2 regions of the Sodalis sp. RH20 genome follow, and region 2 is predicted to be linked to the other one. Evidence: predicted binding sites of a transcription regulator. Region 2 holds the regulator's gene; the other holds the start of a gene.
What was found. Region 2 encodes LexA, which represses DNA repair genes until DNA is damaged. Its sites were predicted from a motif close to TNCTGTATGTACATACAGNA; they were not measured.
Positions count from the first base shown of each region.

Region 1 (11,397 bases), 1.4 Mb from region 2:
CCGTTCATATACGGCGCCAGCGCCGCCGGGATTTCAATGCGCCCGTCGGCCAACTGGTAGTTTTCCATTACCGCCACCAGGGTGCGCCCCACCGCCAGGCCGGAGCCATTCAGGGTATGCACCAGGCGTGGTTTTTTATCTTCTTTGGCGCGGTAGCGCGCCTGCATGCGCCGCGCCTGGAAATCGCCCATATTCGAGCAGGAGGAAATTTCCCGGTAGGTATTCTGCGCCGGCAGCCAGACTTCCAGATCGTAGGTCTTGCTCGAGCCAAAGCCCATGTCGCCGGTGCACAGCAGGATCTTGCGGTAAGGCAGGTTCAGCAGTTGCAGCACCTTCTCCGCATGGCCGGTCAGTTCCTCCAGCGCGCGCATGGAATCTTCCGGTTTCACCACCTGGACCAGCTCGACTTTGTCAAACTGGTGCATACGGATCAACCCGCGCGTATCGCGGCCGTAGGAGCCGGCCTCGGAACGAAAGCACGGGGTATGGGCCGTCATCTTCAGCGGCAGTTGGTCTTCTTCCAGGATTTCGTCGCGCACCAGGTTGGTCAGCGGGACTTCCGCCGTGGGGATCAGGGCATAGGCGCTGGTGTCGGCTTCTTCGCTCAGGGGCTGGGTATGGAATAAATCCCCGGCGAATTTCGGCAATTGGCCGGTACCGAACAGCGATGCGTGGTTTACCAGATAAGGAACATAATTTTCCTGGTAGCCGTGCTGCTCGGTATGCAAATCGAGCATAAATTGCGTCAGCGCGCGATGCAGGCGGGCAATCTGCCCTTTCATCACCACAAAACGCGCGCCGGTCAACTTGACGGCCGCGGCGAAATCCAGCCCGCCGGCCATTTCCCCCAGGGAAACATGGTCGCGCACGTCGAAATCATAGCGGCGCGGTTCGCCCCAGCGGCTGATTTCTTCGTTTTCGGTTTCATCCTTACCAGAGGGAACGCGGTCGTCCGGAATATTAGGCAGCGACAGCGCCACGTCGCGGATGGCGGCTTGCAAAATATCCAGTTCGGATTTGGCCGCCTCGAGGCGATCGCTCAATCCGTTGACTTCCTGGCGCAATGGCTCGATATCCTCGCCACGGGCTTTCGCCGCGCCGATCAGTTTGGAGCGGGAATTACGCTCGGCCTGCAATGTTTCGGTTTCGACCTGCAGTACCTTGCGCCGCTCTTCGTGTTTACGCAGCGTATCGACATCCAGGGTAAAATTTCTGCGAGCCAGTTTCTCGGCAACTGCGTCTAGCTCATTGCGCAGCAGATTGGGATCGAGCATGCTAGTCCTGTGCTTATTGTTATCAGATTGATGTATATGACTTCGCGACGCCGTCAGAGACTATCGCGGCAACGGATTTTCTATCGCTAACCTTACCGCAACGGCCTGGTTATCGGTAGCGTTTTGTTGGGCTATTTTGATCCTGCGCGCTAAGCCAGGCAAGCTTTTCGCCAATTTTTCCTTCCAGTCCGCGCGGGCTTGGATAGTAGTAGCGGGTGTGCGCCATCTGCTCGGGAAAATAGTCTTCGCCGGCGGCATAGGCGTTCGGTTCATCATGGGCATAGCGGTATTCGGCGCCCAGCCCCATTTCCTTCATCAGCTTGGTGGGGGCGTTGCGCAGATGCTCTGGCACATCATAATCGGCGTTTTCGCGGGCATCATGCATCGCGGCTTTAAAAGCGGTGTAAACCGCGTTGCTTTTTGGCGCGCAGGCCAGATAGACAATCGCCTGGGCAATCGCCCGTTCCCCTTCCGCCGGACCGACGCGGGTAAAACAATCCCAGGCCGCCAGGGCAACCTGCATGCCGCGCGGATCGGCATTGCCCACATCCTCCGAGGCGATGGCCAGCAGGCGGCGCGCCACGTAAAGCGGATCGCCGCCGGCGGTGATGATGCGCGCATACCAATATAGCGCCGCGTCCGGCGCGGAACCGCGCACCGATTTATGCAGCGCCGAAATCAAATCATAATAACGATCGCCCTTATTATCAAAACGGGCGTTGCGCTCGCCGGAAATTTCCTTCAGCAGCAGCGGCGTAAGCACCCGGTTGCCCTGGGCATCGGTTTGCGCCATATCCGCCATCATTTCCAGGCTGTTGAGCGCGCGGCGTGCATCGCCGTTCACCCACTCCGCCAGCACCCGGCGCGTCTCGTCCGGCAGCACGATATTCTGGCCGCCATAGCCCCGCTCCGTATCGGTCATGGCCTGGGCCAGCACCTGTTCGATATCCCCGGCGGTAAGCGCCTTCAGCAGGTAAACTTTGGCGCGGGAGAGCAGCGCGGAGTTAAGCTCGAACGAAGGGTTTTCCGTAGTGGCGCCAATCAGGGTAATGGTGCCCTCTTCCACATGCGGCAGGAAGGCGTCCTGCTGGCTTTTATTAAAGCGATGCACTTCGTCGACGAACAAGATGGTGCGGCGGCCGGCATCACGATTGTGGCGCGCGCGCTCGATCGCCTCGCGGATTTCCTTGATGCCCGAGGTCACCGCCGAAATACGCTCCACATCGGCGTTGCCGTAACGCGCAATCAGCTCCGCCAGCGTGGTTTTTCCGGTACCAGGCGGCCCCCACAGGATCATGGAGTGCAGTTGCCCGTTCTGGATGGCGCGCGGCAGCGGCTTGCCCGGCGCCAGCAGATGCTGCTGCCCGACATATTCTTCCAGCGTTCTGGGGCGCATGCGCGCGGCCAGCGGCTGGAATTCGTTATGGGAAAAATCAAGCGACAGATTGCTCATTTTTACCTCACTGACGCTGATCGTCCAGCGTCACGCCCTTGGGAGGGGTAAAACGGAATTTGGCGTCATCCACCTGGCCGTTATTCTGGCTTTTCAGCTGGTAGGCGCTGCGCTGCCCGTCCTGCTCGACGGCGGTAAAGCTGTTGATGGTGCCGCTGGCGCTGACGTCGATGGTAAATTGCCTCAGGTTGCCGCTGGCGGTCTTGGGCGTCAGCTCAAACCGATCGTTGGTTTGCTTGACGTTGTATTGCCGCCAGTCGTCCGGGCTATTGCGGGTAATCAGCATAAACGGCGTATTGCCGGTGGCGTTTTTCAGCCAAGTGGCGGTGGCCTGTTCGACAAAGGGATTATAAAACCACAGCGTTTTACCGTCTGAAATCAGCAGGCTCTCATCCGGCGCGGTCATATGCCAGTTAAACAGATTCGGCCGTTTTACCCACAGTTCGCCTTCTCCTTCCTGCACCGCGCCGCCGTCCGCGCTGGTCACTTTCTGGGTGAATGCGGCATGGAAACTGTTGACTCGGTTCAGGCGGCTTTGCAGCGCGCCGGCATCATCGGCCAGCGCCGGCGCGGCAACCACGGCGCTAAGCAGGCAAGCGACTAATAACCTTTTATTCATTATAAGCATTCCTTGAAAAATGAAAGGCGCAACATCCGGGCCGGCAAGAAATAGACCGGCCGGCAGGCGACACCCTGATAGGCTTAACTTTATCGGAACAATGACGGGAAGGCATAGGCCAATCCTCTGAAAACCTGCCGCTTTACGCATCTTTGCACAGGGGGTTACCCCCCTGGCGGCCAAAGCAGGCCTGTCATGGGCACCAGCGCGTTAATCCGGCGATGGCGGGGCCAGTACTTCACGGTTGCCGTTATGGCCCTGCGAACTGACGATGCCCTGGATCTCCATTTGCTCGATGATGCGGGCGGCGCGGTTATAGCCGATGCGGAACTGGCGCTGCACCCCGGAAATCGAGGCGCGGCGCTTGTCGACCACGAACTGCACCGCCTGATCGAATAACGGATCCAGTTCCTCGTCGCTGTCCATGCCGCCGGGACCGGCCTCACCCTCTTCGCCCGCGCTGGTGATGCTGTCAATATACTGCGGCCGGCCACGGGCCTTCCAGTCGCTGACGACCGCGTGCACCTCCTGGTCGCGCACAAAGGCGCCGTGCACACGCACCGGTATGGAAGAGTTGGGCGCCAGGTACAGCATATCGCCCATGCCGAGCAATGATTCCGCCCCCGACTGATCGAGAATGGTACGGGAGTCGATTTTACTGGACACGGTAAAGGCGATACGGGTCGGGATATTGGCCTTAATCAGGCCGGTTATCACGTCAACCGACGGCCGCTGGGTCGCCAGCACCAGATGGATGCCGGCGGCGCGGGCTTTCTGGGCCAAACGCGCAATCAGCTCTTCCACCTTTTTGCCCACCGCCATCATCAGGTCGGCGAACTCGTCCACCAACACCACGATATATGGCAGTTTTTCCAGCATCGGCGGCGAATCGGCCATGCCGTCGCCCGGTTTCCAGAAAGGATCCGGCACCGGCCGGCCCATGGCGATAGCCTGTTCAATACGTTCGTTATAGCCGGCCAGGTTACGCACCCCCAGGGCCGACATCAGTTTATAGCGGCGCTCCATCTCGCCCACGCACCAGCGCAGGGCATTGGCGGCGTCTTTCATGTCGGTGACCACTTCGGTCAGCAGGTGGGGAATGCCTTCGTACACCGACAGTTCCAGCATTTTCGGGTCAATCATGATAAAGCGCACCTCTTCCGGCGTCGCTTTATACAGCATGCTGAGGATCATGGCGTTGACCCCCACCGATTTACCTGACCCGGTGGTACCGGCCACCAGCAGATGGGGCATTTTGGCCAGATCGGCAATCACCGGCTGGCCGGCAATGTCCTTGCCCAGCACGATAGCCAGCGGCGAGACGGTCTCGCGGAATTTATCGCAATCCAGCACTTCGCGCAGGTATACCGTCTGGCGGCGCTTGTTCGGCAATTCCAAGCCGACGTAAGGTTTGCCGGGGATCACTTCCACCACCCGCACCGCCACCGCCGACAGGGAGCGCGCCAAATCCCGCGACAGATTGGAAATGCGCGCCGCTTTCACGCCCGGCGCCAGGTCCAGCTCGAAGCGAGTAATAACCGGACCGGGAGAAATACCGACCACCTCGGCCTTCACGCGGTAGTCCGCCAGCCGCGCTTCAACCAGCCGCGCGGTTTGCTCCAGCGCGAACATATCCACCGGTTCGTCCTCCACCGGCGGCGACGTTAACAGGTCCAGCGTCGGCAGCGGCGTGGTGGGCTTGTGCAACGGTTGTTCATTACGCATCAGGAAGGGATGGATCAGGCTGTCCATGGCGGGCGCCGCCGGCTGAACCACCGCGCGCCCTCCCACCGGCGACGGCAATGGCGCCGGCGCGGCGCCTGCCCCTAGCCGTGCCGAAGGCTGGACATGCCCGTCCGACAGCGCGTCCTCATCGTCGGCCGGATAATCCTCTGCGCGGGAATGAGCCTGCTCGTCATAACCGCCGGGAACATGCCCGGCCGCGGTCGACGCGCCGGAACCGAACTCGTGACCAGGCTGCGTGGAGGGCGTAAACCGGGCTGCGAGAGTATCATCCACCCGATCGGCCCGCGGCGGCGGAGCGAACGCCGCAGGCGCATCAATGCCGGCCGGCGGCGAAACCGGCGATGTCGGCATGGCCCGTTCGTCGGCGTCCGCCACGTAACGCATCTCCTGCCGGCGTTGAAATTCGGCGGCCAGCTGCTGTTGCTGCCAGGCGTCTTCTTCCTCGTCGTCGCCCTCGTTCCCGGCCGCGCCATAGCGTTGTTCCTGCTGCTGCAGAAATTCCTGGTGCAGCGCCGATTGCTGGGCGGCGGCTTGTTCTTCCTCGGACTGCGGCGCCTGCGACAGCGCGTCTTCTTCCTGCGGGCGTTGCTGCGCCGTCGCCGTCGCGTTGCGCTGCGACGGCAGCTTGATGCCAAACGAGGCAAGCTCCCGGCGCGTGGGGATGCGTACCCGGTTAGGACGCGGCAATTCAGGACCGATGCCCTGCTTGACCTGCGGATTTTCGTCGCTGGTGGCGCTGAACGCCGGCATAAAGGTCAGCGCGGCGGCGTCATAAGGCGGCGTGGAAGCAGTGACCTGCCCGCTGCTGCGCTGCGCCACGTTGAAATCGTATGGCGTGTGCGATTCGTCACCGTCGTGCTGCCAGTCGCCCATCTGCGGACCATCATCGTCTTCATCGGGAAAGCCGCCCTGGGAAGGAGGAACGGACGGTGCGTCCGGCAACTCAAAACGATATTGCGGGATAGCCTGCGCGGACGCCGACTGGGGGGCCGGCGCGGCGGGCTGCTGGGAGTAGACGGCGGCAGGCGCGGGGCCGGCCGCAGGGGCCGCCACCGGCGGCGACACCGCGCCCGGCGGCGTGACGGCCAGCGGGTCGCCGGTCTGCTCGGCGAGCTCCGGATGGCTGGACGTGGCGGAAGGCCCCGCCACCGTGCCGATAGCCGCGGGAGCGGCATCAGGCTTGGTCCCGGCGGCATCAGGGCCGGAGGTCGCCAGCAGCGGGTCAAGCGCGTCCAACGCTTCGGCGCGGACCGCGTCGTCCCCTGCGGCCTCCAGGTCTTCGTCATCGTACTCGTCGTCGTAGTCCCGCTCGTCGCGGCGGGAGCGGTTCGACATAAATGTCAGGCAACCCATGACCACGCCGCCGATTTTTTCGGCAATGGTGAGCCAGGACCAGCCGGTAAACAGGGTCAGGCCGGACGCCCATACGCAGAGCAGGGTCAGGGTGGCGCCGATGCCGTTAAACCACGGCAGCATGGCGTTGCTGAGCAGGCTGCCGATCACGCCGCCCGAGGCAAAGTAATAGAGATCGTCGACATTGAGCGCGGCCAGGCCGCATGAGGTCAGGATCAGCGCCAGCGTCCCAATCAGCCGCAGCGATAGGGCAAAATAGTCCACATAGTCCTGCTCTTCCCGCTGGCGAAACGACGTCCAGCAGAAAATCAGCATCAGCGGCGGAAGGGCATAGGCCAGCACGCCGAAGGTGAAGAACAGCGTATCGGCAAACCAGGCGCCGATGCCGCCCCCCAGGTTATGGATAGGACCATGCCAGGCAGTTTGCGACCAACTGGGGTCGGAAGGGTTGAAACTGACTAGGGAAATCATCAAATAGAGGGCAAAAATCGCCATGACAATCAGAACAGCCTCGAGTAACCGGCGACTGCTGCTGAGCGTTTTCAATTCAACTTCTTTATCTTCTGTATATTCCTGGCTCAAGAAAGGCTCTCCAGGGTTATCTATGCCGATATAACCGATATAATAGCTTAATAACAGCGCCGGCCGTCATGCCGCCGGCGCTGAAACTGTATGAATGCACAGGAGTGTAACCATAAAACGTGAAATTTGCACCTGTGTTATGACTTAGCGTGTCTTAATGACCAGCCGGTTGCTCTGCTTCACTTCTTCCATCACCACGTAGGTACGCGTATCGTTGACCCCCGGCAGGCGCAACAGCGTCTCGCCCAGCAGTTTACGATAGGCCGACATATCAGGCACCCGCGTTTTCAGCAGATAGTCGAAATCACCCGAAACCAAATGGCATTCCTGAATTTCTTCCAGCTTTTGTACGGCGGTATTGAATTGCTCAAACACATCGGGCGCACCCCGGTTAAGGGTAATCTCCACAAACACCAGTAAAGACGCATCAAGATAATGTGGATTAAGTAAAGCGGTATACCCTTGGATGAAACCCTGGCGCTCAAGACGGCGCACGCGTTCCAGGCAAGGTGTTGGGGATAATCCAACCCGTTTAGAAAGTTCGACGTTTGATATCCGGCCATCCTTTTGCAACTCATTGAGGATGTTACGGTCAATACGATCGAGATCCTTTCCCGGGCGCTTTTTATTGTCTACCATTATTATTGTCTCTCTTAGTACCTTCCCTGTGCTTGCCACACCCCTGCCGACTTCAATGTATCAGGGTTTGCTTTAAGACCCGTTGTCTGTTTTATTTTAGGGCCAACTGTTTCAACTGCCTTGCTAACTGCCTGTCCGAAACCAACGCATCATTTTCCTTACCCTGATGTTTTCGCAAAAGCGCAGCGTATTGTCAAAGTAAAACGATAAAAATCAGAACAACATGCCGATTAAATCCTGCGGAAACACATTGTCCGGGGCTTAAGGGCTCTTTTTAGCCCGATAATGTCCTAATTGATGGTAAAATCCGCCTATCGATAGTCCATAACGATGATAAAAATCGCCAACAACTTTTTGCATCCTTTTCATTGTCTGGTAACTTTCTTATCATCGACGAGTTGGGATCTAAGCGGTGAGTTAAACGAGGAAAATATGTCTACGGCGAAACACAGTAAATTAATTATCCTGGGGTCGGGACCGGCGGGATATACCGCCGCGGTTTATGCCGCCCGCGCCAACCTGCATCCGGTGCTGATAACCGGTATGGAACAAGGCGGCCAGCTGACCACCACCACCGAGGTCGAGAACTGGCCGGGCGATCCGGAAGGGCTGACCGGACCTTCGCTGATGGAGCGCATGTACGCCCACGCCGTAAAATTCAACACCGAAATCATTTTCGATCATATTAACCAGGTCGATTTACAAAACCGCCCTTTCCGGCTGACCGGCGATACCGGTGAATTTACCTGTGACGCCCTGATTATCGCCACCGGCGCATCCGCGCGCTATATCGGCCTGCCGTCGGAGGAAGCCTATAAGGGCAAAGGCGTATCCGCCTGCGCCACCTGCGACGGTTTCTTCTACCGCCAGCAAAAAGTCGCGGTGGTCGGCGGCGGCAATACGGCCGTGGAAGAAGCGCTGTATCTGTCCAATATCGCCACCGAGGTGCATCTGATCCACCGGCGCGATATCTTCCGCGCGGAAAAAATCCTGATCGATCGCCTGATGGATAAGGTCGCCAGCGGCAGTATCGTGCTGCATACCGGCCGCACCCTGGAAGAAGTGGTGGGAGATGAAATGGGCGTGACCGGCGTGCGGCTGAAGAACGTCGTCAGCGGCGTGGTCGACACGCTGGCGGTCGCCGGCGTATTTATCGCCATCGGTCATCATCCCAATACGGCGATTTTCGGCAACCAGCTGGAGCTGGAGAACGGCTATATCCGCGTACAGTCCGGTATTGCGGGCAACGCCACCCAGACCAGCATTCCGGGCGTATTTGCCGCGGGCGACGTGATGGACCATATCTACCGCCAGGCGATTACCTCGGCCGGCACCGGCTGCATGGCGGCGCTGGACGCTGAACGTTATCTGGACGGGTTGGTGCCGGTAAACGATCGGTAAGGGCGTTTCGAGGCGCGGCGTTGATGCGCGGTTCCTGTCGCCACAACCAGCCCGTTTTTTGGACCGTCCGGGACGCGCTCCCGGCGCGACCCTGAGCTTGAGCCGCTCCCGGCGGCTCATCCAGCCGGGCTTTGTGCCGCCAGCGCACGCTATGCCGTTACAACGTCAAAACCACTGTTTGCAACGTTAACGCTTTCTTTTTGTTTTATGTGATATTTGATACCGGGAGGGGATGGCGCTACTGCCATCCCCTTGTCGCATGCCGGCGCCCGGCATACCATGAAAACGCCCAACTTATGGCATGCGAAAAAGCGGCAGAATTTCATATCCCCACGGCGCCGTCCAGTCGGCTGAAATGCCGTTGCGCCCGCAGGCAAAGGTCCCCTGATAAATGTCATTATTATTTTCACCTCCGCCGCAACAGGGTAATATGTCGGCACGCTGGAGAACGCCTGCCCTTTTCCGGCTTTTCGCTTCCCCACATGGGATTTTCGACTTACATACACATCACACCGGCTGAAATTGTCTTCAATGAATAAAAACCGACAGCAAGTGCTTGTCCGCTGGCTCAAGTCGCAAAGCGCGCTGGTAAAGCGCTGGCTTCGTTTCTCTTTACTGCTGGGCCTGCTGAGCGGCCTGGTTATCATCGCCCAGGCCTGGGTATTGGCTTATCTGCTGCAGGCGCTGATTGTCGGGCAGCAGCCGCGCGAGGCGCTTACGGGCTGGTTTATCGCCATGGCGGCGCTGTTTGCGCTGCGGGCGTTGGCAGGCTGGCTGCGCGAGCGGGTCGGTTTTATCGCCGGACAGGTGCTGAGACGGGAAATACGCCGCCAGGTGCTGGATCGGCTGGAACTGCTGGGCCCCGCCTGGATCCAGGGCAAACCCGCCGGCAGTTGGAGCAGCCTTCTGCTTGAGCAGATTGAGGACATGCAGGATTATTATGCGCGCTATCTGCCGCAAATGTATCTGGCGGGCCTGGTGCCGCTGCTGATTTTACTGGCGGTGTTCCCGGTGAACTGGATGGCCGGGCTGATATTATTTTGCACCGCGCCGCTGATCCCCTTGTTTATGGCGCTGGTGGGGATGGGCGCCGCCGACGCCAACCGCCGCAACTTCCTGGCGCTGGCCCGGCTGTCGGGCTATTTCCTCGATCGCCTGCGCGGCCTGGACACGCTAAGACTGTTTGATCGCGCGCAGGCGGAAACCGAGCATATCAGCCGCGCCACCAACGATTTCCGTTTACGTACCATGGAAGTCCTGCGGCTGGCGTTTCTTTCCTCCGGTGTGCTGGAATTTTTTGCCTCGATTTCCATTGCGGTGGTGGCGGTGTATTTTGGCTTTTCGTATCTCGGCGAGCTTCACTTCGGCAGCTACGGCACCGGCGTCACCTTGTTCGCCGGTTTCCTGGTCTTGATACTGGCGCCGGAGTTTTTTCAGCCGCTGCGGGATTTAGGCGCTTTTTACCACGCCAAGGCCCAGGCGGTGGGCGCGGCGGAATCGCTGGTTGCCTTTCTCGAGACCGACGTGCAGTCGCAGGGCGCGGGTCTCGCCGCGCCCGTCCTGGGCCCCATCGGCCTGCGCGCCGAACAACTGGTCATCATGGCGCCGGACGGCACGGCGCTGGCCGGCCCGCTGAATTTCACGCTGGAACCCGGCCGGCGATTGGCCATCGTCGGGCAAAGCGGGGCCGGCAAAAGTTCGCTGTTACATGTGCTGTTGGGATTCCTGCCCTACCAGGGTTCATTGCGCGTTAACGGCCATGAGCTGCGCGACCTGTCGCCGTCGCATTGGCGCAGCCAACTGAGCTGGATCAGCCAAGACCCGTTCCTGCCCGCGCCGACGCTGAAGGATAATATCCTGCTCGGGCGGCCCGACGCGGATGCCGCCGTTCTAAAACAGGCGGTGGAGCAGGCCTATATCAGCGAATTTTTACCGCTGCTGCCGCAGGGACTGGATACCGTGCTTGGCGACAATGCCGCGCGCCTGTCCGTCGGCCAGGCGCAGCGTGTCGCCCTGGGACGCGCCCTGCTGCAATCCCCGGCGCTGATGCTGCTCGACGAACCGACCGCCAGCCTGGACGCCCACAGCGAAAAGCTGGTCACGGCGGCGCTGGACCGGGCATCCCGGCGGCACACCACGATACTGGTCACCCATCAACTGGCGGATATCCGCGATTTCGATGATATCTGGGTCATGGGCAACGGCCAAATCGTGCAGCAGGGACGCTATGCGCAGTTGGCCTCTTTACCCGGCCCCTTTGCCGACCTGCTGGCCTATCGTCGCGGAGGACTCTGACTATGCGCGTATTATTCCCCTTCCTGGCCCTGTAT
Region 1 is NZ_CP178733.1:3,035,933-3,047,329, forward strand. It holds gene serS (serine--tRNA ligase) at 1-1,274, opposite strand, end outside; gene ACL2XM_RS14020 (replication-associated recombination protein A) at 1,384-2,727, opposite strand; gene lolA (outer membrane lipoprotein chaperone LolA) at 2,735-3,346, opposite strand; gene ACL2XM_RS14030 (DNA translocase FtsK 4TM domain-containing protein) at 3,557-7,027, opposite strand; gene lrp (leucine-responsive transcriptional regulator Lrp) at 7,172-7,666, opposite strand; gene trxB (thioredoxin-disulfide reductase) at 8,099-9,067, shown strand; gene cydD (heme ABC transporter permease/ATP-binding protein CydD) at 9,599-11,362, shown strand; gene cydC (heme ABC transporter ATP-binding protein/permease CydC) at 11,365-11,397, shown strand, end outside.
Region 1: the regulator LexA is predicted to act here: its motif matches at 7,112-7,131, upstream of ACL2XM_RS14030 (DNA translocase FtsK 4TM domain-containing protein).

Region 2 (11,397 bases):
GTTAAAATCTCAAGCGTCGTGTTGGCTTCGTCCGGCGCGGCGACAGCAGCAAAATGCACATCCACCGCGCGGCTGCTGCCCGCGACCGTCGCCCTCACCTGGCTGGTACCGCCTTTCAACGAGGTAATCCGGGCGGTGGCGATACCAAAGCGGTCCGTGACCACTGGACTTGGCACCGTGGCCTCATTGGTGGCGCTAAAGTTGACCGCCTGCCCGGCGACCGCCCGCCCGGCCAGGGTGACGGTGGCCTGAACCTCATTAGCCGCGGCGCCGTTCGCTTCGGCGTTATCCACCGTCACCGCAAGCCCACTTATCACTAGCTGTTCGGCGGGGGCCACGATGTTGATGACCACCTGTGCCTGGTTTGACCCATTGCCCTGTTGGTCGATGGCGCGCGCGCGCAGATGATAGCGGTTGGCCGAAGCTCCTCCCTGCCGGAACGGCGGCAGCACGATGTCGATGGCATCCGTGGCAGGAAGGGTTACCGCGCCCCCCGCCCCCACAAGCTCCGCGGCATCCCAATCAATCCTTGCCAGCCCATATTTTGCCATAACCTGCGCGCTGATATGCATTGTCTCACCGGCGGTTCCGGTCAACTGCTCTGGTAAAATCAGGCGGATTAATTCTTGCTTCTGGTATTCGAGAACAATATCGTTGTTACGTTCGACCAGATCATAACGGCTTACGGCCAGAGTACGCATAACGGCAACGTCCGCGGGGTCGATTTGTTTTTGCCACGTCTCGCCGATGCGATAGTTTAGCTGCAGGTTGATAGAGGTATCCTCATTATTACCTTTTCCGATGCGGTAATTTGCGCCCAGGGTTAATAACGGGAAAGGGGTATAATTCACCCCCAGCGTCACGGCATAAGGATTTTGCACCCGGGTTCCCCTGCCGAACAAGGCCACATCATCTCCGCGGTATTTTTCATAGATGAGTTTCCCGCCTAATTGCGGCCAGGCCGGTAGCCAGGCTTGTGCGCGCACATCATAGCCGTCCGCCGGCCGTTCATTATAATCGGCATAATCCCGCGACTGATGCCAGCCGGACAAAGCAAAGTAGTTGTTGGCGGATAATTTCAGGTAATCGGTCCAGGCCTCCGCGCCTACGCCTGCCCGACGATTGTTGCCGGTCAGGTCGTTATCGTAGAAAAAATTCATCCCGTACAGCCAGGCATCATGATAGGTTCTTATTCCCCATCCCATATTAAGGGTGTTCCTATCGTCGTTATTCCGCCCGCCCAATTGCACAAATAACATAGCAGAGTCGTCGTCATACAGAGGTAATAAAAAATCCAGCGAGCTATTTACGAAGCGGAAACGATTATCGGTATTGATCTTCACCCTGGCGGTACCATAGTGATTTAACCATTTCTGCATGGCCGCGCCTGCCTCGCCGGTCACCAGCGAGCCAACCCTTGCTCCCATCTCCCCATCGGATTGATCGGCGGACATCATCGTGCCAAGCGTGGTAAACCTATTGATGAACCGCTGATCATCGTCGGTCGCCACGGCTATGGGCAAACCAGGCTTACTCAAGGTGTCGCCAGCCGGCACGTCAATTTCATCCCCTGCCGTCAATGAAGCGAAAGGTTTCGAAAAAGTACGGAATTTATTCAAATTTTTTAAATTTTCCGCTGTAATATGATATTTCCTTGCTACAGAATCAACCGTTTCCCCTTCCCCTAAAATATAAGTCCGACTCATAAATACAGCGGCACCTGGCGTCTCAGCAGCATGCACATCAATGATAACAGAGTGCAACATCAGGATTATAAAAACAAAAAGCCAAATAAAACACTTAAAAAAAGCTAATCGATAAAATAACGATTTATGTATTTTAACTTTAGTTAGCTGCATGATATACCACGCATTATAAATAATATATATTAAAAATGCACACCAGCTTCAATGAAATGCAGCTCTCATTTATATAGCGATGTGAGTGGACGCATAGCTTTAAATAACGAGAGCTACTATAGCAATCTATAAATAAGCAATATCGAGATATTCGCTGGGTTTTTGAAAAGCTTATGGGATACTAATATTATTATATCAAAAATAACGTTTTGGCACCTTGCCCTTGTCAGGTAAGGCGCCAGCTGGAAGACTTCGGATTAGATATAACACCTATGCCGCCCATCCCGGGCGGGTAGCTTAATAGCGGGGAAAACGGGGCGGGTTAACCGTACGCCAGATCCAGGCCACCACCAGCGCGAGTAACAGCCAGGGGAGCAGTTTCAACGCCATGACCAGCACGCCGGCAAACATCATGACCAGGAAACCCACCGCCAGCGCCGCCAGTACGCCCAGGAATGAGATACCGGTCAACAGCAGCATGAAAAAGAATGCGATGACAAAGACGAATTCCACCATTACAGGCTCCTGAAATCGGGGTGACACAGCAGGCTGGACCTTCTGCGCCTATTGCGATGATAATAAACATATTACAAAAATCGTGCCAATAAAGTAGCGCGCCAGGCCATTGAAAAATAATGAAAAATAGTGTTGTGCTCAAAGCAGGAATGGTATTTTTGACTAATTAATAGTTATTATCGCCGCTATCAGCAGCCTCAATCCCGCGCCATGGCCGCAATAGCCCTCATGACGCGCTTTCGCCCCCGGCGGCGCATGGCGGTACCCATTGGCTGGGGGCAGCCGGCAAAAGTTATTCGGCAACGCACCGCATCGGTTCAGCTTTTGCCACTTTGGCCAATGCCTGACGTACCACCTCAATACCGGCGCCGGGCTTGTGGGCGTTTTCGCTCAGATGACGTCGCCATTGCCGCGCGCCCGGCACGCCCTGGAATATCCCAAGCATATGGCGGGTGATATGGCCGAGGTAAGTGCCGTTCGCCAGCTCGCGTTCCATATAAGGAAACATGGCTTCCACCACCGCTGTCATGGTGTCATGGGGATCAACGACACCAAATAACCGGCTGTCCACCTGGCACAGCATACCGGGATTCTGGTAGGCCTCGCGTCCTATCATCACGCCATCCAGGCAGCTCAGATGCCGCTGGGCGTCGTCAAGCGTCGTGATGCCGCCATTAATGGCAAACGTCAAGGAAGGAAAATCGCGTTTTAGCTGATAGACGCGTTCATAATCCAGCGGCGGTATCTCGCGATTTTCCTTCGGGCTCAGCCCCGATAGCCACGCCTTACGCGCATGGATAATAAAGGTCTCGCAGCCGCCCTGCTCAGCCACAGTCTGGATAAACTCGCACAAGAATTCATAACTATCCTGTTCGTCTATACCAATACGGGTTTTCACTGTCACCGGAATCGACACCGCCGAGCGCATAGCGGCGATACAATGGGCCACCCGCTCGCGCTCAGCCATCAGGCAGGCGCCGAAGCGGCCGTTTTGTACCCGGTCGGAAGGGCAGCCGACATTAAGATTAATTTCGTCATAACCGCGCAGCGCGCCCATGCGCGCGCATTGCGCCAATGCATCCGGCTCGCTGCCGCCCAATTGCAACGCCACCGGATGCTCGGCCTCGTTATAGGCCAGGTAGTCGCCCTTGCCGTATAGCAATGCGCCGGTGGTCACCATCTCCGTATACAGCAATGCATGACGGGTCAGCTGGCGCAGAAAATAGCGGCAGTGACGATCGGTCCAGTCCAGCATCGGCGCGACGGAAAAGCGCTGCGGGGAAAATGGCGCTACGGCCAGCCGGCTGTTAGCCTCGGTTGAAAATGTCATAACGTCATATGCAGGCATAAAAATGGGTTTAAGGAATACAGGGAGATTATCTGTGTAGTGTATCACAGAAACCCTATTAGGTAGCGAACACCCAATGCGGCGATTCATCAAACATGTTAATGTTTAATGCTTACTAAACATAGGTAAATGTTTAAAGATTGTTAAATAATCATGCTTCCAGAATGCGCGAAAAGGCCACGGCGTCTCAAATAAGCACCATTTCATCCCAATACCTCCCCAAGTGATTTACAAAGCGATCATAATCATTTATCACATGATCTTAATTCAAATTTATCCAGCCATGCTGATAAAAGGTTGAAAAATGATAAATCGATATAGACAGTAATTTTTATATTTTAATATTCCCCTATGTCATTTTTTATCCGAATCCTTTTTATTTCAGGATGAATCTAATTGCAGATATTATTATGACAGTATTTATACTCGATCCTTGCACTTATACTAAATGCGCGCTTAAAAGCTCATTGTCGGCAAGCGGTATCAAAGGCGCCATTCGCGATGTGGACAATATCAGCACGTTGCGAATGAGATGCAAAAACGCCAATCCTTCGATAGTTTTTATTAATCAAAACTCTTATCAGTATCAAGGGGATGGAGAAGGATTAAAATCCATTATTGACGAACGGCCTTTGACGCTTTTTTTTATTTTCATTGGTAATGAGAATATTAAGTTCCATGATTTCGTGCCAATCAGGGACAATGTGATTATTTTATCAAAATTTATAAAGATCAGCACATTGTTAATGATAATCCGTTACTTTATGGACACCAAAGCCTGGCGCAATGACGATTCCGCCATCGGGTTCTCTCCGCTGCGTTTTAGCAAGACCGAAGTAGAAATTTTAACCATGTGGATGTCAGGTTATGACACCATGTATATCTGTACCCAATTGCACATTAAAGAAAAAACGCTTTCTTCTCACAAAATAAATATTAAGCGGAAAACCAAGGCCAGTAATAAACAGGTGATATACCATTTAATTGCTATTGCCAACAGCGTCACAGATAGTATCAATATCCGTTATCCCGTTTGATGAAAACCAGCGGCTCCGTTCGAACGCCACAGCTAAAGAAACCTGCCCCCGATCCCCGTCCCCTCACCCTTTTGCCGGTGACAATATGGGTTAAAACACGCCAATATTCGGCGTTTTTCCGCCTTCATGATAAGATAGAGGGCGGAAATCAGCAGTGGGGGAAACGCTATGAATACCACCGATCAGTCTCAATTGCTCAGCCAGGCTGAACAATTATGTGAGCAACGCAACGTGCGCCTGACGCCACAGCGACTGGAAGTGTTGCGCCTGATGACACAGCAGGATGGCGCGATCAGTGCTTACGACCTGCTTGATCTGCTGCGGGCGACGGAACCGCAGGCAAAGCCGCCGACAATTTACCGCGCGCTGGATTTCCTTCTGGAACAAGGTTTTATCCATAGAGTGGAATCCACTAACAGCTTTGTTCTTTGCCACCATTTTGAGCAGCCCAGTCACACCTCCGCCTTCTTTATCTGCGATCGCTGCGGCCAGGTGACTGAACAATCAACCGAAGGCATTGAAGATATTTTGCAAAAAATGGCGCAAGCCACGGGTTTCGCCATGCGCCATAATGTCGTCGAGGCACACGGGTTTTGTACCTTATGCGCCGAAGTGCAAGCTTGTGACAATCCCCAGGACTGCGGACACGATCATAGCGTAGCGATAAAGAAACGCTAGCGTCCCATTTTGGCTTTTACAAGAACCCGGGAGCAAATGACGTTTATTATGGCTGAAGTGAGATAACGCGTTTGGTTAATACATTGGAGAGGCCGCAAAACAGAGGAATGCTGATAGGATCATATTAAATAGGTGGTACGTCCTTGTACCTTTGGGTAGGAACACTTAAGGAAGCCATAACCGCACAGTGAATATGCATTAGTCATCATTAGTCATGATTTCCAAAAATCATTACCAACGATATTTGTTACGTGTTTCCCAGTCCTTTACTTCCGTTTCCGCGGCTTCTTTACCGTAACCGTAACGTTCCTGGATCTTACCGATTAACTGATCGCGTTTACCTTCAACTACCGTCAGATCATCGTCAGTAAGCTTACCCCATTGTTCTTTCATTTTACCTTTGAACTGTTTCCAATTACCGCTGGCTTGATCTTTGTTCATCGGAGTTCTCCTTGGTTATCGGTTTCTCAGTCAACATCTGCCACTCCAGGTTTTGTTAGCGCATAGCGAGGACACGTATTGCGTCCCAAAACCTGCATGTCATAAGTTAACCCTATGTCTAAAGTATAGCAGGGGATTTGGCATAAGGTTTATTCAGCAGATGATTAGACCATATTGGCAGGGTTATAAACGCCGTATGGGCTATAAGGTGAAATAAAACAGTAGGTAGAAGGTATCAGCCCGTACACCGCTAATTGTAACTAAATATAAATACCGCTAGCGGCAGCGGCCGCGCCGCAGCACTTTTATGGCGGCGAACCCGCATTCCGCGTCGCCGGTTATCCGCCATAAAATCCTCGCTGACGCGGGATAAGGGATATTCAGGATGCCATGGAGCACCGTGAGTTAAATCCAGTTGCCGTTGCGGATAACGCCGACCGCTAAACCTTCGATGGACATTTCCTGCTCGCGCAAATCGACAATAATGGGCGAAAACTCGCTGTTTTCCGGTAGCAACTCAACGATGTTACCGTGTCTTTTCAGGCGTTTTACCGTGACCTCGTCATTGATTCGCGCCACCACGACCTGACCGTTATGGGCATCCTGGGTTTTATGCACCGCCAGCAGATCGCCGTCCATGATGCCGATATCCTTCATGGACATGCCGCTGACACGCAGCAGGAAATCCGCGTGGGGCTTAAACAGATCGGGATCGATCTGGTAATGGCTTTCGATATGCTGTTCGGCCAGCAGGGGTTCTCCGGCGGCCACGCGGCCGATCAGCGGCAGGCCGGTTTCTTCTTCTATCAATAACCGGATGCCGCGCGAGGCGCCGGAAACGATTTCAATGGCGCCCTTGCGCGCCAGCGCCTTAAGGTGCTCTTCGGCGGCGTTAGGGGATTTAAATCCCAGACGATGCGCGATCTCCGCCCGGGTCGGCGGCATGCCGGTTTGCGCAAGATGATCGCGGATGAGGTCAAATACCTCTTGTTGTCTGGCGGTTAATGCTTTCATTCCGTCCCCTGTTTGTTTATACAGTCTTTCTGTGAGTATATACAGGTCCGCAGCAATTGAAAACCACAAGCGTTGCAAAATGTGATAAAACCCTGCCGACGACCGGCCGCGCCGGCCATTTTAAGGAATATACCGCCATAACAGCGTTATCCACACGAACAGCGCCAAAACAATGGCCAGGGTCACCGCCGCCGAGCCCAGGTCCTTCGCCCGGCCAGAAAGTGGATGCAGCTCCGGCCCGATGCGATCCACCACCGCTTCAATAGCACTATTCACGATCTCAACGATCAGCACCAGCCATACCGAACCGATCAATAAAATCCGCGCCACGGGTTCTGGCTCCAGGTAACAGGCAAGGGCAACCGCCACCACGGCAACCACCACTTCCTGGCGAAAAGCGGCTTCATGCCGCCAGGCGGCGCGATATCCTTTTATGGAATAGCCCATGGCGTTAAAGATGCGCCGAAGTCCGTTGGTTTGGTTTGCCATAATTTTGCGCGCTAAAGAAAAATTGTGCCTATATTACCGTTTCTTCTCGTTCGCATCACCACAGATCTGTCGCGCGGTTTCTGGTATTCTTGTGGCGCAATGCTAACAAGAGGCTTCACGAAGATATGTCAGGCTGGCGTACTATTTATTATACGTTGTTGAATTTACCGCTCAGGCTACTGGTGCGGAGTAAAGCCATTCCCGCCAATCCCCGGCAAGAAGCCGGCTTGGACCCGCTGCGGCCAATGATGTATGTTTTGCCCTATAACTCCAAGACGGACCTGCTCACCCTGCGCGCGCAATGTCTGCAACTGGGGTTGTCCGATCCGCTGATACCGATAGAGATCGATGGCGTCGTCTTGCCGCGCTACGTCTTTATCCACGATGGCCCCCGTATTTTTCGCTATTTTTCCGAAAAACTGGAATCCGTGAAGCTGTTTCACGATTATCTGGATTTACATCGCAATAATCCGCAGCTTGATGTCCAGATGGTGCCGGTATCCGTTATGTTCGGACGATCGCCCGGCCGTGAAGCGCAGCTGAACCAGCCGGCGCCCCAGTTGCGCCTCCTCAATGGTTTCCAGAAGTTTATCGCCGTCTTGTGGTTGGGGCGCGACAGCTTTGTGCGTTTTTCCCGTCCGCTGTCCATGCGCTATATGGCGACCGAGCATGGCACCGATAAAACCATCGCGCAGAAGCTGGCACGCGTCGCCATGATTCATTTTGCCCGCCAACGCCTGGTGGCTGTGGGGCCGCGACTGCCTGTCCGTCAGGATTTATTTAATAAGCTGCTGGCGTCCAAGGCGATTGAAAAAGCCGTGGAGGACGAAGCCCGCGCCAAAAAAATCTCGACGGATAAAGCGCAGCAAAACGCCATCGAGCTGATGGAAGAAATTGCGGCGGATTTTTCCTATGAAGCCGTGCGCTTGTCGGATCGGGTATTAAGCTGGACCTGGAACCGGCTATACCAGGGCCTGCACGTGCGCAATGCCGAACGCGTCCGGCAACTGGCCGAGGACGGCCATGAGATTGTCTATGTGCCCTGTCACCGCAGCCATATGGATTATCTGCTGCTGTCCTATGTCCTGTATCATCAGGGGCTGGTGCCGCCGCATATCGCCGCCGGCATTAACCTGAACTTCTGGCCGGCGGGTCCGATTTTTCGTCGGCTGGGCGCGTTTTTTATCCGGCGTACCTTCAAGGGCAATAAACTTTACTCCACCATATTCCGCGAATATCTGGGTGAGTTATTTACCCGGGGTTATTCGGTGGAATATTTTATGGAAGGCGGGCGGTCGCGTACCGGGCGCCTGCTCGATCCCAAGACCGGCACATTGACCATGACCATCCAGGCGATGCTGCGCGGCGGCAACCGGCCTATTACGCTGGTGCCCATCTATGTCGGCTATGAACATGTTATGGAAGTGGCGACCTACGCCAAGGAATTACGGGGCGCCACCAAGGAAAAAGAAGGCTTTGTGCAGATGGTGCGCGGTTTACGTAAGTTACGCAACCTGGGACAGGGTTATGTCAATTTTGGCGAGCCGCTGTCGTTAAGCGCCTATCTTAACCAGCAGGTACCGCACTGGCGTGATTCCATCGACCCCATCGAAGCCCAGCGTCCCGGCTGGCTGGCGCCGGCGGTGGATGACATCGCCGCGAAAATCATGGTGCGCATTAATAACGCCGCGGCGGCAAACGCCATCAACCTGTGTTCCACGGTGTTGCTGGCCTCCCGCCAGCGTTCGTTAACCCGCGAGCAGCTTTTGCAGCAGTTGGCCTGCTATCTGGAACTGATGCGCAATGTGCCCTACGCCGATGACGTCACGGTGCCGGACACCACGGCGCAGGACCTATTGGAGCATGCCCTGGCGATGAACAAATTCAGCGTCGAGCAGGATACCATTGGCGATATCATCTACCTGTCCCGCGAGCAGGCGGTACTGATGACCTATTACCGCAATAATATCCAGCATCTGTTTATCCTGCCCGCGTTGGTCGCCAGTATCATTATCGGCCATCCCGGCATCGATCGCGCGCAGCTGGCACGCCGTATCGATTTGCTTTACCCACTGATGAAAGCCGAGCTGTTCATGCGCTACGAGACGTCGCAGCTCGGCCCGGTCATCGACGCGCTCATCGGGGAACTGTCGCGCCAGGAGCTGATTGCCGAGCGCGAGGGGCGGTTGTTCTTGAACCCTCCGCAATCATTTACCTTGCAACTGCTGGCGGCGGGCGTGCGCGAGACATTGCAACGGTATGCCATTACCTTTTCATTGCTGCGTTTTAATCCCCGGATCAATCGCGGCACATTGGAGAAGGAAAGCCGGATTATGGCCCAGCGACTTTCGGTGTTGCATGGCATCAACGCGCCGGAGTTTTTTGATAAAGCGGTATTCTCCACCCTGGTGGCGACGCTGCGGGATGAACATTATATTAGCGACACCGGCGATGCCATCGGCGAGAAGGTCAATGAGATGAGCGAAATCCTGAGCGAACTGATGACGCCGGAGGTACAGCTGACCATTAACAGCGCCAGCCTGCTGGCCGCAACGCCGGAAGACGCCTCCCCGTCCACGGTGTAAGAAAGCAACGGGCGTATGCCGACGCATCGCCCGTCTTTACCGCGCTGCTATAAACGGCCCTGGCCGAAAAAACTCAGGGCAATACCGATAAAAATCAGCATGCCCACCAGGTTATTGTTTAAAAAAGCTTTAAAACAGGCATCCCGTTCCCGCCGCGCGATCAGTTTTTGCTGATAGACAAATAACGCCCCCGCCAGCGCCAGGGACGTATAGAACATCACCCCCAGCGCAGACCGTATTCCCAGCCAGACCAGCAACAGCAGCGTCGCCGCTTGCAGCAGGCCGATAATCAGTTTGTCATGGCGCCCAAAAAGGATGGCGGTGGATTTGACGCCGATACGGATATCGTCATCGCGATCCACCATGGCGTACTGCGTATCGTACGCCACCGTCCAGAGGATATTGGCGGCAAACAGCAGCCAGCAGGAAAGAGGTAAGGACTCACTGACCGCCGCGTAGCCCATCGGTATCGACCAGCCGAACGCCGCGCCCAGCACCAGTTGCGGCAGATGGGTTACCCGCTTCATAAAGGGGTACGCCCAGGCCAGCGCCAGTCCCGCCACCGATAGCGCAATGGTCATGGTATTAAGCGTCAGCACCAGCCCAAACGACACCCCCACCAGGACCACAAAGATGATCTTGGCTTCTTTTTCGCTGATAAGACCGCTGGGCAAAGGGCGGGATGCCGTACGCTTGACGTGGCCGTCTATCTTGCGATCGGCATAATCATTGACGACACACCCCGCGGCGCGCATGAAAAACACCCCGAGGACAAATACCACCAGCGTGCCGAAAGCGGGCGTGCCGCTTCCCGCCAGCCATAAAGCCCACAGGGTCGGCCAAAGCAATAACAGAGAACCAATGGGTTTATCAATGCGCATCAGGCGGCACCAGGCCTGCCATTTGCCCATCGTGGCGCTTTGTTCCACTTATTTCTCCTTTACTTCATCATTCTCGCACGGCGCTTAACAATACAGCGGGGCTTGGGGTAAAAACAGTTCGGTCAGCAATAACGGCTTACCGTCCGGCCGCAGGCAGGAGCGCCGCGCCCACAGGCCGTCAGCGCGGCCCAGTTGGATAAAGTCCCGCTCCGGCGCCCGGCCGCGGAACAGCCAGCGGCCCAGGGGGATATCTCCCAGCGTGGTGAGCGCCCACTCCGCTCCGTTCATGGCGTTTTCGGGCACCAAGGTGCGGCCGGCCAGCCAGGGCCGTTCATCGCCGCATAAGACGATTTCGCGCAGCCAGTAGCGATCGCTTGGCGGCAACAGAGCGATATCGTCTCCCAGCGCCTGGGCCGGGAAATAACCTTCGCGGCCGCGGCGGATGGTAACCCGCCGGCAATGGCGCTCGAGGCGCCGGGTCATCGACCCTTGTTCCATCAACCAGTCCGCCAGGGCGGGCGATGGCGGCGGATCCTGGTCAGTCAGCCA
Region 2 is NZ_CP178733.1:4,444,655-4,456,051, forward strand. It holds gene ACL2XM_RS20285 (inverse autotransporter beta domain-containing protein) at 1-1,859, opposite strand, end outside; gene pspG (envelope stress response protein PspG) at 2,157-2,375, opposite strand; gene dusA (tRNA dihydrouridine(20/20a) synthase DusA) at 2,668-3,705, opposite strand; gene rcsA (transcriptional regulator RcsA) at 4,134-4,760, shown strand; gene zur (zinc uptake transcriptional repressor Zur) at 4,929-5,438, shown strand; gene ACL2XM_RS20310 (CsbD family protein) at 5,670-5,879, opposite strand; gene lexA (transcriptional repressor LexA) at 6,285-6,893, opposite strand; gene ACL2XM_RS20320 (diacylglycerol kinase) at 7,014-7,382, opposite strand; gene plsB (glycerol-3-phosphate 1-O-acyltransferase PlsB) at 7,508-9,967, shown strand; gene ubiA (4-hydroxybenzoate octaprenyltransferase) at 10,015-10,878, opposite strand; gene ubiC (chorismate lyase) at 10,933-11,397, opposite strand, start outside.